DNA from 4 places in the Pallidibacillus thermolactis genome. Region 3 is predicted to be linked to each of the others. Evidence: riboswitches for the same ligand, from Rfam matches in the RefSeq annotation. Region 3 holds a riboswitch; each other region holds the start of a gene.

Region 1 (4,979 bases), on a different contig from region 3:
GCCGCTGTTAAAGAAATTTAAAAGATAACAAACAAGAAAACCGTCATGTTTATGGGAGAGAGAACAGGAAGAAGTAGAGTTTCATTTAAGGTTATCAAACGTCCTGTTCCTCTCCGACTCTGGAGCTTTTTGTTGAAAACATTGTCTGTTAAATTGTCATGTTCAGATTATGCCCCGAAAAATCGTTGATAGATATTCCTCGCTTTTTTCTCTTCTTTCGTTCCATGAATCAAGGCTCTGCCGTCTTGAAATAGGACGACACGATGATTCTCTACTGTAAAGGACAATAAATAATCGTTTCCTTTTAAATCTTTCACGAGTGGACGTAAATGATTTTTAATCTCTGCAAGAGAGGTTACTTGTTTTTGTTGTGGCCGGATTTGTACCGTATTTCGCCCGCACAACACTGCTGTTTTTAATTGATTGTCCCGGGACAAAAATGGATACGTTGGGTTTTTTCCACAGGATGGACAATCCGCCTTCTTTAACTTTGTCAGATTAACCGATGAATATTGCCTTGTCCAAACATCAAAGGAAACTAATTGCTTTGACACTTCCCCTGACACTAAATATTTTAATGCTTCGGTTACTTGATAAGAAGAAACCACTTGAACTGCCGGGCTAATTACACCAACTGTATCACAGGTCATGCCGTCAGATTGAATGGCATCAAGGAGACAATGAAAACACGGTGTCTTATGTGGTACGATAGAAACCGTCGTCCCATAACTTCGGACGACAGCGCCATAAATCCACGGTATCCCATGCTTCATTGCTACATCATTCATAAAAAATCTCGTTTCAAAATTGTCAGTCGCGTCAATCATGAAGTCGACGTGTTTTACTACATCTTCATATTCAAGGGAGAAATCACCGACTATCGCTTCAATGGAAATATTGGAATTAATCGATTGTAAATGCTTTTTCGCAGCAATCGCTTTTGGTAACTGTTGTTTGACGTCTTCTTCGGTATATAATTGTTGGCGGGAAAGATTACTCCAATCAACATAATCCCGGTCAATAATCGTGATTTTACCGATGCCGGCCCGGGCCAACATTTCACTACTGGCTGAACCAAGTGCTCCTGCGCCGACAATGAGGACATGGCTATCCAGTAGCTTTTTTTGCCCTTCCTCACCAATTTCTGAAAATAACATTTGTCGTGAATAACGTTCCATTATGGTGTTAACATTCCTTCTGTCGGACTGCTTGCCTCAGCATACCATTTTTTCGGAATCCGTCCTGCTTCATATCCGAGTCTGCCCGCTTCTACAGCTAACTTCATTGCTTTTGCCATTTTTACCGGGTCTTTTGCACCCGATACGGCCGTATTTAATAATACTCCATCCGCCCCCATTTCCATCGCCAGGGCACAATCCGCCGGTGACCCGATACCTGCATCCACAATAACCGGGACATTGGCCTGTTCAATAATAAATGATAGATTCAAAGGATTGACAATCCCTTGACCGGATCCTATCGGAGAAGCGCCCGGCATAATGGCATGAACACCTAACTCTTCTAACCTTTTTGCCAAAACCACATCATCGGACGTATACGGAAGAACAATGAATCCTTCTTCCAGTAACATTTCAGATGCGCGTAATGTTTCAATCGGGTCCGGCAATAATGTTTGATCATCGCCAATGACTTCGACTTTTACCATGTCACATAAACCTGAAGCTTTGGCAAGTTTGGCAATTCTAACCGCTTCTTCGGCCGTTTTTGCTCCAGCGGTATTTGGTAACAGGGAATACTTTGAAAGGTCAAGCATTTCTAAAAAATTTGGCTGCGAAGGTTCAAAAATATTCATTCTTCTTACTGCGAACGTTAAAATTTCCGTCTCAGACACTTCAACGGCTTTCTTTTGAATTTCAAAGGACGGGAATTTTCCTGTACCTAATAATAGTCGTGACCGAAATGTTTTATCTCCAATTTTTAACATGTTTTTCATCCTCCTCCAACAAATTGAACAATTTCAATTCTGTCACCGTCATTGACGGGTTGAATGTCATATTGTCCTTTTTCGACTATTTCCCCATTTTGTTCGATAACCACAATTCTTTCTTGCAATTGGAAATGGTGTAATAAATCTTCTATATTTTTGATCCCATTTTCCACTTCCACTTGTTGACCGTTAATAACGAGTTGCATAATCAATCCCTTTCTTTCCGAAAAAGTTTTGCTGCTTCTTTTGGATTTTGTGCAGAAAGAATAGCCGACATTACTGCAATGCCACTTACTTTTGTGGCCGCAACCTCTGTCATATTATCGGGTGTGATCCCGCCGATTGCCAGAACAGGAATGCCTGCTTTTTGCACAATTTCTTTCAACAATTTTGTCCCTTTTCCCGGTATCCCTTTTTTACTATTTGTTGGAAATACATGGCCAAATAGACAATAATCAGCACCATCTTCTGCTGCGATAACCGCTTCTGCTAGTGAATGTACACTTACACCCACTTTAATTTCAGGAAATTTTTGTTTGACTAACTTGACAGGCAATCCAGCTCCAGGAAGATGAACATTCGGTATCCCGGTTAATAGTGCAACATCCAGCCGGTCATTGATCACGAGTTTTTTTTTGTACACCTTTTGTTAAAAGCTGCTCTACCAGTTGAATGACTTCACTTGTCTGTTTTGTTTTTTCTCGAATATGGATATAGTCCACCTCATCAGCAATGGCTAAAATAGCCTTGACCAACTCTGTAGCGGTTTTTTTCCCGTCTGTTATGGCGTGTAATTCCACATAAGTCCTTCCTTTCAAGCGCATTTGAATATTAAAAAGCCACTTTCCATTGCGGAAAGTGGCATGTGAACATAAACATGAACCAAATTGGTCATGTTCCAAAATTCCACTTCCCTACGCTGGCATTGTCCAGATCAGGTTCTAAGGGTCTTAAAGTCCACACTTTAATCTCAGCCTTTCTCAAAGGCTCCCCTAGTGGTTCAATATTAAATTTTTTAACGATTCCATGTTAACACACTTTTCTGTATTTGCAAACATTATTTACAGAACGGTGACCAGTTTTTTCTTAATCTGAATTTAGAGCGCCTTTTCATTAAAAAAGTTTCAATCATAGCGTTATATTTGTGTGTACAAGGATTGTATTTGGAATGAAGCCTGTTATCTTTTGAATATATGATTTATTCGTTAAATCTTTTTTCTTTATGCCGATAAAAAAAGTAGATATCTATGTGCGAAAAAACTTTAGGGGGATGTTGAATGGTAAAACATATTGCTTCCCATCGAATGGTAAATACAGATACAGTAAGTAGGCTAACAAACTCATTAAAAGAAGAGATTTATCCGTCCAAATATGATACAAAAGGATATGAGGGTCCTAAAGCAGCAGGACAAGTTGATGGAGGTAAAAAACAAGTTCAAGATGTAATCCAAGCCTTAAATGATTTTTTGAGCCCTACATACACTGCTTTAAAATTTACGATGCATGAAAAACTTGGAGAATATTATGTCCAAATTATTGATGAGGAAACAAAGGAAGTCATTCGAGAAGTGCCGCCAAAAAAAATGCTCGATTTATATGCGGCAATGGCGGAACGAATCGGTTTAATAATAAATGAGAAGATTTGATAGAAGGAATGGAAAAGGAAGTGAAACTATCATGGTTGGTGTACGGGTTAGTGGTTTAGCAAGTGGTATGGATATTGACTCCATCGTTTCCGACTTAATGAAAGCCGAACGAATTCCACTGACAAAAATTGAAAAGGAAAAAACATTGTTAGAGTGGAAGCGGGATGCTTATCGCGAAATTAATAAACTTTTATTTGACTTTCAGAATGAATTGTTTGAATTTACACGTACGCAAAATTATCGTATCCGTAGTGTGACAAGTACGAATGAAGATTTCGTTACAGCAACGGTAGCAAATGGAGCGGGAACAGGTACGTATACAATTTCTGAGATTACACGATTAGCAAAGGCTGCGACAATGAAAAATGCAGAAGGAATATCAGCCGATAAGAATCATAAAGTTGATGTAAATAAAGGCCTTTATTTTATTAGCGATTCGTTTAAAAACGCCGATTTTGAATGGAAACAAGGTGGATTAGAAAGTGAATCAATTAAAATTAATCACGATAATCGAAAAGTTGTGAAATTAAACTTAAAAGAAGGACAAACATTACAAAATAATGAATCGGATTCATTTTCTACTGATATTTCAATTAAAGTGAATGGAAAAGGGATCAACGTTATTTTTAAGACTTCCGAAGAAGAGGGTAAAAGTTGGCCAGATACAGATGAAAATGTAGCTTTCGTCCATTCAGATGGAACGATTGAGTTTAAAAACACGTTAAATATTAATGATGTCGTGGAAGTTGATTATGTTGTCAATGAAAAGAAAGAAACGCGAACGTTAACTAAAAAAGATGACAAAATTCAAAATACGATTCAAATCACAGGTGCACTTAAAGAAGGAAGTATCAATATTACCATTGGGGACACCACTTTTACCGATGAACCGATAATACGAGATGGAAATGAACAAAATGGATCACGAATGGGGAACTTTAAACGTGGAGAAGAAGTAATCGCCACGATAAATTATGATACTGGCCAAATTACTTTTACAGATCATTTTTTGGAAGAGCAGTTTACAGATGAAACAGAAACATTACATATCGACATTACATCTAAGCAAAATTACTTCACGTTTGACTTAGCCACCCATACTTCAGAAGGTAAAATGTATGAGAACTTTATCGTCAGTGGAACGACATCCTTGAATAGTGTGATGAATAAAGTCAATAATTCGAGTTTAGGCTTAATGATGTTTTATGATTCCTTTACAGATCAAGTGACACTTACACGGACGGAAACCGGTAAATTTAATGACGAAGATAAGTCCGATATTATTATAGAAAAAGGGTTTTTAACGGATATTTTACGATTTAATGAGTTTACGGAAAGTACAAACTTGAGCGAGCTGGAAGAGTCAACGCTGTATAATGACGGTC
Region 2 (4,979 bases), on a different contig from region 3:
TTTGCCATTGTTGGTGCTAAAAAGCCTTCGCCATTAATCGTATGCCAATCTATCATACTTATCTCTCCTAATATAATATTTTTATTAATATGAATTTTTTCACAACATAGATAACTGGTCAAATATGAACGATAGGAATTCTTAATAGTTGAAAAAGCGAAAGTGTACAGGGTGCAATCGTTTCGATAAAAGAGTGCCTATAATCCCATTTTTGAATCAAAAATAGATGGAGAGAGAGAAGTATAGATATTTGGTCGTGAAACCGAAAAAAATGAAGCTACTTAACTATTGAAAAAATTTATATATTATTATTAAAATAATCATAATTGTCTATAAAATATAAATCATTATTGATACTTGATTTCATTAGATAATTTATTGCAATGTTATAATTAAGATAACTTACATTCTTCCGAAGAGGGGTTTTTTAAGAAAGAGGTAGTGGAATGGAACTACGACATTTAAAAACCTTCAAAGTTGTTGCAGAGGAATTGAATTTATCCAAGGCAGCAAACAAATTAGGCTACACACAACCCACCATTACGTTACAAATACAATCTCTTGAAAAAGAGCTTAATCATACCCTTTTTACAAGAATTGGAAAAAGGACAGTATTAACGACTGCTGGAAAACAGCTAAAGGTTCACGTTGATCAGATATTTTCACTTATTGCCCAAATGGAAAAAGAAATGGAAGAATTGCATGGACCTAAAGGAATTTTAACAATAGCAGCATCTGAATACTACTGTACAAGGCGGTTATCACACATTATAAAACATTATAAGGAATTGTATCCGAACGTTCGGGTGAATCTTCTACCATTAAATAGTGCACATGCCATTCAAAGTGTGAAGGACCATGTTGCAGATATTGCAATCATTGCTGGTAATTTTCATGAAATAGATATGAGACAAATCTTTTTAGAGGAAGAAAAAACTTTTTTGGTTGTGTCCTCACAAATTAGCAAAGATCGTAGTTTGGAAGATATCTTTGGTCTGTATCCATTTATCTCTTACGATAAAAATTGTAGTTTCAGTAGTATTATTAACCGCTATTTCAAAACAAGCAAGTTGCAGCCTCAATCTATGATTGTGGTTGGTGGCAGCGATGAAACGGTTAAAAGTGCTGTATTAAATGGAACCGGATATGCCATATTAGGAGAAAATATTATAAAAAAAGAGTTGGAGGAGGGCTCTATCACCATCCTTCAACCTGTATCCGAACCGATTACTACGTTTTGTATTAACTTAAAGGTTCGCTCAGAAGAACCTAATATTCAAACATTTTGTAGTGTTTTACAAAGGGTATGGTGAAATAAAATTATTAACTTATGTAAGATTGTATTGACTTTACTGAAAAGTGTGTGTAAAGTGATAATTAAATGAATAGGAATGTATAGGAAGACACTAGGGGAGCCTTTCGGCTGAGACGGGAAGTATCCCGGACCCTTTGAACCTGATCTAGTTCATACTAGCGTAGGGAAGTGGAGTCCGTGCAAGAGTATATTTAAAAGTATTCTGCCGCTCCATTTTGGTGCGGTTTTTTTATGTCTTTATTCTGCAATTGCTTCCTAACTAGCGTCTTCCACTATAACTAATAAGGAGGCATAAATAAACATGAGTTTTTCTGTAGAACTGAGAAAAGAAGCAGATCCGATTTTTAATGCTATTTTTGAGCATCCATTTGTACAGGGAATAGCAAATGGAGATTTAAAGAAGGAACAACTAATTCATTATGTAAAGCAAGACTTTGAGTATTTAAATGCCTTTATACGAATCTATGGAATGGCAATTTCAAAGTGTAAAGATCGTAAGGATATGGAAATGTTTAATAAGCAAATTTCTTTTATTTTGAATAGTGAAACACATCCACATCATAACTTTTGTCAAGTTGCAGATGTCAAATACGAAGAATTACAAGGGTACCCATTGTCTCCAACCGCACATCAATACATACGGCATATGCTGACGGTTGCTCATGAAGGGACATTGGGTGAAATTATTGCAGTTTTATTGCCGTGCCCGTGGACTTACTGGGAAATAGGGAAGCGATTATTAACAGAAGTGAACCCAGACCGTTCACATCCATTTTATGAATGGATCCATTTCTATGGCAATCGGACCGATTCAATCACAACAAAGTTTTGTGCACGGCTTGATGAACTGGTAAAGGAAGCGACAAACATAGAAAAAGAAAAAATGAAGGAACATTTCTTACTTAGCTGTCAGCTTGAATATATGTTTTGGGATATGGCTTATAAACTTGAGGATTGGCCTGTAAAAATGGAGGTAATACAATCTTGACTTGGAAAATGAAAGAAATCGTCTTAGCGGTTATTTTATCAGTAATTTGTGGTGTGATCTATTTAGGCTGGTCTACACTTTGGATTCCGATTTCTGCTGTAATTGGGCCTGTCGGTGCCAGTTTTATGTTTGGCATCTGGGTGATCGCTAGTCCTATTGTTGCCTATATCATTCGTAAACCAGGTGCGGCATTTGTCGCAGAAGTTACGGCTGCAGCAGTGGAATTATTTACAGGAAGTCATTTTGGATTAGCTGCCTTATTAGTAGGACTATTTCAAGGGATTGGTTCTGAAATTGCTTTTGCCATATTCAGATACAAGCGATATAACCTTTTTACTTTAATGCTTTCTGGTGCTTTGGCGGCCGTTTTTGGAATGATTTATAATTTGTTGGCAAAAGGTTTTGGATATTACTCGACAGAGGTATTATTAACTACGTTAGGTATTCATATTATCAGCGGTATGATTCTTGGCGGTTGGTTAGCAAAAGTAGTAGTAGATACATTGGCAAAAACAGGTGTGTTAGAACAATATGCAATTATGAAAGAAAAAAGAAAAAAGGAAGATGCCAATGGACATGTTTCTGGGCTGTAATGATCTTTCTGTCCGTTATTATAACCGTTCAGAACACATATTGAAAAATATTACGCTATCTATTAATAAAGGAGAAAAGGTATTGATACTTGGACCAAGCGGAGGTGGGAAATCAACTTTGATTTCCACTCTCGCTGGGATCATTCCAGAGTATATAGAAGCAGAAGTAACAGGACAAGTATTTCTGAGAGATAATGTGGGAATTATGTTTCAGGATCCTGACTCTCAATTTTGTATGTTGCATGTGGATGAAGAGATTGCATTTAGCCTTGAGAACCGATCCGTTCCTCAAACCGAAATGGACAATATTATCTCTAATTTAATGAATCAAGTCGGTTTAAAAGTAGATAAGAAAACCCCTATCGATACATTATCAGGCGGAATGAAACAAAGACTAGCTTTAGCTTGTTTACTAGCCTTGGAGCCAGAGGTGCTGTTCTTTGATGAACCAACTGCTCAGTTAGATCCAGCTGGCAGGAAAGAAATACTTGAAATATTACACCGACTATCTCAAAAAACAAATCAAACAATGATTTTTGTTGAACATATGTTAGACGGCTGTATTGAGTGGATGGATCGGATTATTATGTTAAATGAGGGCGGAAATGTGATTGGAGATGGAGAGCCCGAGGACATTATCCATCATTTTACTAATGAAATGAAAGAAGCGGGAATTTGGCGTCCGAAACTTTATCCAAGCAAGTGGATTGAGGTTATTGAAAATCCTTCTCATCCATTATCCATCAAATTATCGAAACAATTTAAATCAAAGTGTCAGACTGCAATAAAAGATTATAAAATTGAAAATCCGATCATTTCGGCAGAAAATGTGACAATTGGATACGGAAGGAAGTCTATTGTAAAAGAAATTAATCTAGCAATAGACAAAGGAGAATGGATCTCCATTGTTGGAGAAAATGGAAGTGGAAAAAGCACTTTACTGAAAAGTCTTATCCGCTTGGAACCAATAAAAAAAGGAAACATATTTATTCAGGGTAAGGAACTAACGAATTGGTCAGATCGTGAATTGTATGAACAAGTAGGTTTTGTCTTTCAAAATCCGGAACATCAATTTATAGCTGACACAGTATTTGAAGAAATTGCTTTTGGAGGAAGCCAGAGAAATTGGCCAGAAGAATTAATATATGCCAAAACAAAGAGGCTGATACAAGAGTTCGGGTTGGAAGACCATGAGAACGAACATCCTTTTATACTTAGTTTTGGGCAAAAGCGGAGGTTAAGTGTAGCAACTATGTTATTGTTTGATCAAGCATTATTATTGCTTGATGAGCCAACATTTGGTCAAGACGAAAAAACGACATATAAACTGATGAAACAATTAAAAGAAAGACAGAAACAAGGAACAACAATTATTATGGTAACCCACGATATGGATCTGGTAGATCGATATTCCGATCGAGTCTTGCTTTTGAATAAAGGGAAAATGGCCTATCAAGGAACGCCATTTGGTTTATTTAGTAACCAGGATATATTACAAAAAACGAAAATCATACCACCTCTTCATTATCAGTTGATGCATGAACGAAGGGAAGAGATTTTAGTATGAAGGTAAATCATTCATTCTTAGCTACTATAAATCCCACGTGCAAGCTATTTTCCCATGTACTTGTGATGTTACTATTAATGGTCATTACCGATGTTAAAGTGACGTTCTTAATATGGTTTCTAGCCGTCCTTATCGGTCTTTTTTTAGGAGGATGGACAATTTCGTATTTATTAAAAAGGTTATGTCCCTTTTTTTGGATTTTTATTTTAATTTTTTGGATGATGGCAGCCTTTGGAAAAGGGCAGGAAACGATTTGGCAATGGGCGTGGTTTCATGTGACACAAGAAAGTATAAATCATGGTTTGACGATCGCTTTTCGTATGTTAGCTTTTGTCACGTATGGATTATTATTTACCTCTACAACCAACTTGACATTGTTTATTATGAGTTTAATCCATCAATGTAAACTTTCACCGAAGTGGGCATATGGACTATTAGCAGGGATTCGTTTTATCCCCTTATTCCAATCGGAATTAAATCAGCTGAAAATGGCTCATAAAGTGAGAGGATATAAAG
Region 3 (4,979 bases):
AAGCACCCCAACTCTTCCGATACGCTCCAGCTGCTTCTTTCGGATTTTTGGCATGTATAATTCCAGATACAACAGCAATCCCATGTACATTTTCACAGCGTACCTTTTCAAGATTATCCACTTTCAATCCGCCAATGGCAACGACAGGAATTGTGACAGTTTTTGCAATCTCTTCTAACATGCCTTCCGATAAATGCTCTGCATTATCCTTTGTTGTTGTAGGATAGACAGATCCGACACCAAGATAGTCAGCACCATTTTTTGCAGCTTCCTTTGCTTCTGTAACGTTTGAGACAGATACACCAACAATCATTGATTCAGGTACAATTTTCCGAACAGCTGTAACAGGAATATCCTTCTGTCCGATATGAACACCGTCTGCCTCAACAGCTAAAGCGATATCCACTCGATCGTTTATAATAAGGGGGATATGTGCATAATTTTCCTTTAGAAATTGCTTTAATTTTAACGCCTTTTCATAAAAAATTTTTCCTTCAGATCTTTTCTCTCTTAATTGAACAAGGGTTACTCCACCTTCAACGGCTTCCCCGACGACGCGTAATAATTGATCTGTAGGAACCGACTCATCCGTCACTAAATATAAGCTGTAATCCATGTTCATGATAAACGTACTCCTTCTGCCCAAATATCACCATCCATCCGGAAGATCGCATCCATGAATTTGACACGGAAAGTACCAATTCCTTCATGACTTAACATTGCCTTTTTTGCTAATTCTCCCGCTAAACCTATAACAGAAATACCAACGGAAGCAGCCGTAAAATAATCATCCGTTACTCCGGCAAAACATCCAATTACGCCTGCCGCCATACAACCCGTTCCCGTTATACGCGGTAACCACTCATCACCATTTTCCACTTGAACAACTTTCTCTCCATCAGATATCGCATCAATAGCTCCGCTTACAACAACGACATTCCCGAACCTAATGGCAGCTTCCTGAGCCAATTCTTTATTAGAAATTGGGATAAAACCTGCATCGACTCCCTTCGTCACCGCATCGCCACCAATTAAAGTATAAAGTTCAGAGGCATTCCCTTTTATGATGGAGACCTTTACTCGTTTTAAAAAGTCCAGTGCTAATTCTGTACGATAAGTCGTAGCTCCGGCACCTACCGGGTCCAATATGACAGGGATCCCTTTTTTATTCGCCGCTTTACCGGCTCGAATCATAGATTCATAGACTTGGTCCGTAATCGTACCCATATTAATGACAAGGGCTTGGGCAAGATTTGTCATCTCTTCAATTCCGTTTACTTCATTCGCCATCACCGGTGATGCTCCAATTGCTAACGTAACATTGGCACAATCATTGATTGTCACCGTATTTGTCAAAAAGTGAACAAGTGGTTGTTCTGCTTTTACTTTTTCAAATAACAACTTTGCTTCTGTTTTATTCATTAAAAGCCAGCTCCTTTTTATACAGTTGGTAAAAATGATGAGTTGGTCCATGACCATGTCCTAAGTCAAGACTATGTTCGATTGCTACACTGATATAACATTTCGCCTTTTGAACTGCATCTAGCAAGGACATTCCCTTCGCTAAGTTTGCTGCAATTGCCGCAGATAGTGTACAACCTGTGCCATGGGTATTCTTTGTATAGAATCTTTTTCCTTCAATTAAATGGAACGTTTGACCATCGTAAAATAAATCGTTAGGCTCGCTGTTAAGGTGACCCCCCTTTAAAAGAACTGTTTTTACTCCAAGTTCATAAATCTTTTCACAAGCTTTTTTCATATCATCCAAATTCGTAATCGTAAGCCCAGTCAGCACTTCTGCTTCCGGAATATTTGGTGTGATCACTGTCGCAAGTGGTAACAACTCTTTTAATTTTTCAACTGCTTCTGGTTGCAATAGATGATGACCGCCTTTTGATACCATGACCGGGTCAAGAACGATAAACGACGGTTTATACTTTTTCAAACCTTCAATAACAACTTCAATTGTTTCTGGCTTTGATAACATTCCTATTTTAACCGCATCAACCTGAATATCATCAAATACTGCTTCAATCTGATCACGAATAATGTCCGTATCAATATCTTGAACAGATCGAACTTCCACCGTATTTTGGGCGGTCACTGCAGTAATGACTGACATGCCATAAACCCCATTTGCCGAAAAAGCTTTTAGATCTGCTTGAATGCCTGCCCCGCCTCCGGAATCAGAACCCGCGATCGTAAGTGCTGTTTTCATAAATTAAACCTCCTATTATTTTGTTACGGCTCATAACTTTCAGAAGCCCGTATGCCATTAATGCACCGGCAAAGGATGCCATTAAAAAGCTTGGAATTAATCCAAACAGCGTTGCCTTTTGTCCCATAAAGAGAATACCGATTGGATATGTAGCCATCGCCCCGAATATCCCGGTACCTACAACTTCACCAAAGGCTGCTAAGGATAACTTTTTGGTTTTTGAAAAAATAATGGCTGCTAAAAAGGCGCCAATCATACTTCCTGGATAAGCAAATAAACTTCCCGTTCCCATCATGTTTCGTAATGTTGAAGTAAGAAACGCTTGTAATGTGGCATACCAGGGCCCTAATAGAACTGCTGAAATGACATTAGCAAAGTGTTGAATTGGAAAAATTTTGGCAAAACCTAACGGGATATAAATGAGTGTACTTGTTGCTGTCGTAAGTCCCGCAATAATGGCTGTGTACGTTATTTTTCTCGTTTTATTCACCAGTTCCGCCTCCATATTAAATTGGCCAATCTTGTTTGTAATAGTTCATATCCCAGAATAAATATTCATATTTCGATGTCATTTGGAAATGTTTCTCTAAAACAGCTAATTCTCTTTCTGGTTTTCCTTCCGCTAATTCATCCATAAGTTGAATAAGGGCCTTCGCGCCTTCACCAAAAGTCTCAGAGTCATATGTTTCAACCCACTTACGGTAAGGGTTTGATGCCAATATGTCACCATATTGTTTTCTCAGTAGCTTACCAATTTCCCAATAATCCCAAGCACAAGGAAGTAAACAAGCAACAACTTCCGCTAAACTACCATTATGAGCCGCCGTTAGCATATAGGATGTATAAGCAACGTTTACCGGTGTTGGCTTTGTCGCTTCTAACTCCTCATTTGTAATCCCAAATTCCGCTGCAAATTGACGATGTAATTCCATTTCAAAATGTAAAGTGTCATGAAGCACTTGTGAGAATTTTTGCATTGTTTCTAGGTTCGTTGCCTTCGTAACACCGATTGAAAATAGTTTGGCATAATCAATTAAGTACACATAATCTTGCTTCATATAATGAATAAATTTATCTTTATCTAAAGTTCCCTTCCCTAACTCCTGAACAAACGGATGGTTATGATTTTTCTCCCAAATCGGTTGTACGTTCTGAAATAATCTGTCAGTAAAAGTCATTATTTTTTCCATTTTAAATACTCCTCCCTTTTAAAATTAAAAAGCCACTTCCCGCGAAGGAAAGTGGCGTTATTTTCGATACATACATATGTATATACGAATTCCGACACTACTTCCCTACGCTAGTACGAACTAGATCAGGTTCAAAGGGTACTTCTCAGCCATATGGCGCCCCTAGTAGTCTTCTAAAATATTAAGTTTTTTCACAAAACAAAATAAAACCCCGCATTCTTTTCGAACCGCGGGGAAATCGTAACATCATCGTTTTTGTATCTAAATTTTATGTTACACTTCCCTACGCTAGTATGAACTAGATCAGGTTCAAAGGGTACTTCTCAGCCGACCGGCGCCCCTAGTGTAAATTGACTTTATTTTGTTTTGTTTCAACTTGATTGTAGCAAACTTTTCTTAGTTTGGCTATGAAAAGAACTAAAATCCTTTTAGAAGCTGTCAAATAATGTCCATAGCTACGGCTCGGAAAACAAAGTGCCTTTTTATGACAATGGCTTTTTCACCCGTTCAGAATCCAATGAAAATTTGTCAAGGACACGTTACCGCTCCAAGGAGAATTGGGTGTGCCACTTGATTGACCCTTCCATTAGAATGACAGACCGTTTTTTATACAAAATACACATATTTTCCATTGACAAGTTCCCGTTTGCATTCACCTTTGGAACGTAAATATTCTAAATGGGCAAGAGTTTCACCCACAGCAAACCGTGTTTCGTGAATAGTTTCAATAAAAGGAAACAGGACTTTACTAACTTGATAAACCGTACTTTCTTTTTGAATAGCCTCTAATGTTTTTTCAAGTCGTTCAGCATGATGAGCTTTAATCTCTTCTATTCGCTTGTTTGCATCGGTAAACGGCTCGCGATGCGACGGGATGACATACTCAGCATTGAGTTTTTTCACTTTTTCAAGGGAATGATAGTACGTTTGTAACGGATTCGGATCACCATGATACCAGTAACTTATATTCGGTGTAATTTTTGGTAAAATATGGTCTGTTGATAGCAAAACACTTTTTTCTTTATTAAAAAATACAATTAAACCATCGGAATGTCCTGGTGTAAAATAAATTTCGTATTCTAGCTTACCAATTTGTACCTTTTCCCCTTCTTGAAAAAAATGATTCACTTCAGGATACGGTGTTACTCTTGGCTTAAAAGATTTCGTATCGTCAGCCATTGCCTTTGCCGTATCTTTAGGAATCCCAGATAACTGATAATTGGTTTCCAATGAATCTAAAAAATTCTTTTCCCATGCCATAAATCCATCAGTAGCATCAATTTTAGACATAGATACTTTTGCACCCGTTTTTTGTTGAAGTCCACCGGCGTAACCAAAGTGATCAGGATGATAGTGGGTTATATAAATATCGGAAACTTCTTTTCCTTGAAGTTCCTCTTCCCACCGTTTTACCGTTGGTTTATTATGCAAACCGGCATCTATCACTATCCAACCATTGGGTCCTTCTACTAAGAAACAATTGACATGGTTCAGTCGAAAAGGCAAATCTAAGCGAATCCGTTTTAAACCAATCTCTTCTAACATACGATAGCCACCTTTAATTATTTTTT
Region 4 (4,979 bases), on a different contig from region 3:
CGTTAACAGATTATTTAGATGAAAATGTTTTTAGAATTGACCTTTTTGACTCCGAGAGTTCCTTCATTGTGGAGGCTTTATTGCCAAAGGTAAAAAAAGAAGATATTCACATTTCAATCAATTCTAACACCCTACAAATAAAAGTTAAACAAAGTTCTCATGATAAAACTCGAACGGTTACCTTCCCTTTTCCTATTTCCCATTTACAAAAAAACATTACTTTTGAAAACGACATTTTAGAGATTGTTTTTTTAAAATCTGAATCTTTATAGTTAATTACAAACAAATATGAACTTTAAAAAAGTCCATATTTGTTTGTAATTCCCTTTACTAGATGTTATCAATTAATTAAAATCAAAATAAGTTCTATTTGGAGGGGTGCTTATGGTTAATAAATGGATTGAATATTTAGAACAAAACAAAGATCAACAACTTATGAAATTAAAGGAATTTTTAAAAATCCCTAGTGTTTCTGCATTATCCAAACATAAAAAAGATATACATAAGGCGGCTAGATGGTTAAGTAACGAGTTAGAACGAATTGGCATGGAAAATGTAAAAGTGATGGAAACAGAAGGTCATCCTATCGTATATGCTGACTGGATCCATGCAGATCATAAGCCTACTGTATTAATTTATGGTCATTATGATGTTCAACCTGTAGATCCATTACATTTATGGGAAACACCACCTTTTGAGCCAACTGTTCGCGATGGCAAAATATTTGCACGCGGAGCCAGTGATGACAAAGGACAAGTTTTTATGCATATAAAAGCATTGGAAGCATTATTAAAAACGGAAGGGAAGCTACCAATAAACATAAAAATAATAATTGAAGGTGAAGAGGAGATCGGTAGCCCTCACTTACCTAAGTTTATTGAAGAAAATAAGGAATTATTGCAAGCTGACGTCTTAGTGATTTCCGATACTGGTATGATTGAAAAAGGAAAACCTTCCATTACATACGGATTAAGAGGATTAACTGGTTTACAAATTGACATTCAAGGAGCAAAAACCGACCTTCATTCCGGTGCCTATGGTGGCGGTGTTCAAAACGCAGCCCATGCTCTCGTTCAATTATTATCCACTTTTCATGATGAAGAAGGACGTATAATGGTCGATGGATTTTATGATAATGTACTATCAATAACAGATGAGGAAAAACAAGCGATTAATGCTTTACAATTAGACGATGAAAAGGTGAGAACAGAACTTGGTGTTCCTGAATTATTTGGTGAACCTGGATACAGTTTTTACGAAAGAACGAGTTATCGTCCAACATTAGAAATTAATGGGATGTATAGCGGTTTTCAAGAGGAAGGAATTAAAACCGTTTTACCAAACCAAGCTAGCGCAAAGATCACATGTCGTTTAGTACCCAATCAAGAACCTGAACAAATTTTAGAACTTATTAAACAACATATTGAGAAACATAAACCGAAAGGAGTGACAGTAAAAATTACTCCATTTGATTCCGGTGCTCCTTTTGTAACACCGCTTAATCACCCGGCAATTCAAGCAGCAGGTCGTGCTGCTTCTAAAATTTACGGTACCGAAACAGCTTATATTCGTAGCGGTGGCTCTATACCAATTGTCGCTGACTTTGCTCAAATTTTACAAGTCCCAATTGTCTTACTAGGGTTTTCTCTAGATAGTGAAAACTTCCATGCTCCAAATGAACATTTCCATTTAGAGAATTTTTATAAAGGGATGCAAACGATGTGTGAATATTGGAATGAATTGGCTGAAATACGATTCAAATAAGATGTACCCCCTTCCTTAATTGGATGGGGGTTAAAAATTATTTATTTAGTCGTACAGACATATTTTTCCTTCTACTTTCTGTTAATATACGAGGGGATATTGAAATTAATAAAATAAGTACGATAATACAGAACAAGAATGAACCTAATCCAGCTGGACCATTTACGACTAAAGAGTACAACCAAACCGGTTGGCCTTCGGGCGCATAACTTCCCCAAAAAACTATACCAGCAATATAATGAACTAGATAACGAGCAAAACTACCAACAAATGTAGCTATTATTATATAGAAAAAACCAATGTTCTTCTTCCCTTCGTCAAAACAATTTTGTATCATTCCCATAAACAATCCGGCAAAACCAATAAAAGCAAATGCAACAAAGTATTCAATTATAAACTGAAACCAATGAAGGATATAAGCATCACCGAAAATTACTTGAAGTACTCCCCAGAGAAATCCAGATAATACACCATATTTAAATCCCCATCTAAAAGATAGAATGAACACAGGGACCATTGCGAAGGAAATAGATATCCATGGTCCTAATTGTATCGATGGTAATAAATCGATAATAAACGCTAATGCTGCCAAAATCGATGTTTCAATGAGTGGTTGTAATTGATTTGTGCGCATAAAAAAACCTCCTATGTAATTTAACGAAACGTTCCATAGGAAGCTCAGAAAAGGAGAAAAGATTACGTACATTCTCTTTTCTTCCACAATCCCTACGCCAGTACTAACTGAACAGGTTCAAAGGGTCAGAATAAAAAGACATATCGTCAATTTATTCACTCTCAGCATAAGCTCCCCCTGTGGAAACGTTGTTTCATATCATCTTTAATTATAAACGATAACAAGAAAAATACAACGCTTATATGAAAAACGTATAAATTTAGGACTGTCATAAAGACAGCCCTATTTCTAACTCATGTGTAATCAACTTTCATTCGTTTTTACTGAAACGGATTGTTTTTTACCTTCACGATAAAACTCAAGCTCTATAGTATCTCCAGGCTTCACTTTACTATACAAATATTTTCGTAGCTCAGTTGTATTTTTCACTTCATTACCATTAATACCTACAATAACATCATTTACTTTCAGACCAGCCTTTGCAGCGGGTGAACCTTCTTTAACCCCTGCTACAACAATACCTTGTTCAATATTTCCGAACATACTCTGACGATAAAACTGAACAATGTCAGCCATATCATACATTTCGATTCCGATGAATGGTCGTTTGACTTGTCCATTCTCGATTAATTGTTCTGCAATTGGAAGAACATCGTTCGCTGGAATAGCAAAACCTAAACCTTCTACTCTTTCATCGGCAATTTTTAAACTATTTATACCGATTACTTCTCCACTTGCATTAATTAAAGCACCACCACTATTTCCTGGATTTATTGCTGCATCGGTTTGGATTACATCTAATTCCCATTCACCTGCAGAAGTTTTTACTCCAACTGTTCGGTCAATTGCACTAATAATCCCTTGTGTAACGGTTCTAGAAAATTCAAGTCCTAGTGGATTACCAATTGCAATGACTTCATCTCCTGGACGTAATTTACTTGAATCACCAAAACTTGCAACTTTATCAACATGAGCTTGATCGATCTTCAATACTGCTAAATCGGTTAACGCATCCGCTCCAACTATTTCAGCTTTTACCGTTTCACCATCATATAAAGAAACTTCAACTTCATTCGCTCCTTCAATGACGTGGTTATTTGTAATAATATATCCATATTGATCATCCTTATGGAAAATAACTCCAGAACCTGTTCCAGCTTGGACATTTTCTTGTTGGAAATAAAACTGGTTGTTAAGCTGTTGTAAATTAATTACCCCCACAATTGTAGGAGATAATTCTTCAACTATATCAGCTATAGATGCATTGTCAGCTGAAGCAAAGGTTGGAGTATATTCCACATCAGATGATTTATTTTGTAGCTGTGTCGAATTAGATGAGTGATCGCCATTTTCAAAAGGTAGATCAAAATAAGCTATCGCTGAAATGGTTAAAGCCGAACTTATTACACCGACTAACAAATAGGAAACTACTTTTTTAAACCAACGTTTTTTCATGCTATTTTTTAGTTTGAATTTTTGATCATCGTGCTTATTTATACCTTCAAAAGTATCCCTATAATCATTTGAGCTTTCATATTTGTTGATAATATCACTTTGTTCACCATGCTCACTTTCAAAACTATTCACCTTCTGTGTACTAGTTTGTTGTAATTGGAATTGCTGATCCTTATAATTAGTCTGTTTACGATTTTCGCTATTAACTGATTCTGGTGAATTTAAACTTTCATTTGAATCAAAATTTGATTGATTTTTTGTATGATTATCCATTTTCTCTACCCTCACTCCCTACTTCTCACATCTATTGTAGTCAACATTTATGAAAAAACTGTGAAAAGAGATGAAAAAATTGTTGAAAACGATCATTGATATAACATTACTTAATACGTTAAAACAGAATTTTTATCACGGTCATTATATCATCAATATTAATTTTAAATAAAACGAAAAAAAATATAATCATCTTCTTCAAAAAACAACTTGCAATAATAGTAAAAATAAAAAAGATGATCCCGGAAAATAAGAATCATCTTTCGACGAAAAATTATTGCAACCGAATTAATCAATAATAATTTTTAAATATTGTTTTGAAAAAAGAATACTAACGAACGTTTGTTTTTCCTTTTTATTTAAGGATTATCATTTATTTCAATACCATTGTGCAAAATAACGTTGATGAGAGCAGGATACTTTGGATATCCTGCTCTTTTTTCATTTATTCACTTATTTTTTCAGTAATCATTACACCTCTTTTTTCCATTTCTTCAATGTACGTTTGACCAGGAACGACTTGCTCAGGTGGAAATACACCTCTCTTATTAATTACCCCTTTAGCAATCATTTGGGCAACTACAGATATTGTATAAGCTGTTGATCGAGCCATTGCAGTCACGTTTTCTTTATTGTTCTTATAACAAATCATTTCATAAGTATAGGAAACCTCTTTTATATCTTTCAACCCGGAAACGATAACCCGAAGAAGTGTAACATCTTCTTTATCCTTCAATTCTACGATTGGATCTAAAACTTTTAATAATACTTTTCTTGGATTAACTTTCATCCCATCTATTTCGACAAAGTAATCATTTCTCGTTAAATTTAAATCAACTAAAAGTTTTGCTTT

The links. A riboswitch is a leader RNA that binds a small molecule or an ion and turns the genes downstream of it on or off. The one in region 3 is predicted to bind thiamine pyrophosphate.
Region 1: it holds a riboswitch for thiamine pyrophosphate, as region 3 does, so the genes downstream of both, OEV82_RS02235 (beta/alpha barrel domain-containing protein) here and tenA (thiaminase II) in region 3, are expected to answer to the same signal.
Region 2: it holds a riboswitch for thiamine pyrophosphate, as region 3 does, so the genes downstream of both, tenA (thiaminase II) here and tenA (thiaminase II) in region 3, are expected to answer to the same signal.
Region 4: it holds a riboswitch for thiamine pyrophosphate, as region 3 does, so the genes downstream of both, thiT (energy-coupled thiamine transporter ThiT) here and tenA (thiaminase II) in region 3, are expected to answer to the same signal.

What each region holds. Positions count from the first base shown of each region.
Region 1 is NZ_JAOUSE010000003.1:121,563-126,541, reverse strand. It holds gene OEV82_RS02255 (ThiF family adenylyltransferase) at 168-1,178, opposite strand; gene OEV82_RS02250 (thiazole synthase) at 1,178-1,945, opposite strand; gene thiS (sulfur carrier protein ThiS) at 1,951-2,154, opposite strand; gene OEV82_RS02240 (thiamine phosphate synthase) at 2,157-2,573, opposite strand; gene OEV82_RS02235 (beta/alpha barrel domain-containing protein) at 2,563-2,748, opposite strand; TPP riboswitch at 2,843-2,952, opposite strand; gene flaG (flagellar protein FlaG) at 3,226-3,594, shown strand; gene fliD (flagellar filament capping protein FliD) at 3,581-4,979, shown strand, end outside.
Region 2 is NZ_JAOUSE010000009.1:13,321-18,299, reverse strand. It holds gene OEV82_RS05100 (aspartate aminotransferase family protein) at 1-56, opposite strand, end outside; gene OEV82_RS05095 (LysR family transcriptional regulator) at 447-1,313, shown strand; TPP riboswitch at 1,399-1,499, shown strand; gene tenA (thiaminase II) at 1,617-2,303, shown strand; gene OEV82_RS05085 (ECF transporter S component) at 2,300-2,896, shown strand; gene OEV82_RS05080 (ABC transporter ATP-binding protein) at 2,874-4,463, shown strand; gene OEV82_RS05075 (energy-coupling factor transporter transmembrane component T family protein) at 4,460-4,979, shown strand, end outside.
Region 3 is NZ_JAOUSE010000039.1:2,604-7,582, forward strand. It holds gene thiE (thiamine phosphate synthase) at 1-622, opposite strand, end outside; gene thiM (hydroxyethylthiazole kinase) at 619-1,422, opposite strand; gene thiD (bifunctional hydroxymethylpyrimidine kinase/phosphomethylpyrimidine kinase) at 1,415-2,218, opposite strand; gene thiW (energy coupling factor transporter S component ThiW) at 2,187-2,708, opposite strand; gene tenA (thiaminase II) at 2,725-3,408, opposite strand; TPP riboswitch at 3,494-3,582, opposite strand; TPP riboswitch at 3,672-3,760, opposite strand; gene OEV82_RS11740 (MBL fold metallo-hydrolase) at 4,015-4,953, opposite strand.
Region 4 is NZ_JAOUSE010000011.1:41,528-46,506, forward strand. It holds gene OEV82_RS05900 (Hsp20/alpha crystallin family protein) at 1-272, shown strand, start outside; gene OEV82_RS05905 (dipeptidase) at 385-1,764, shown strand; gene thiT (energy-coupled thiamine transporter ThiT) at 1,802-2,398, opposite strand; TPP riboswitch at 2,470-2,586, opposite strand; gene OEV82_RS05915 (S1C family serine protease) at 2,702-4,126, opposite strand; gene OEV82_RS05920 (saccharopine dehydrogenase family protein) at 4,572-4,979, opposite strand, start outside.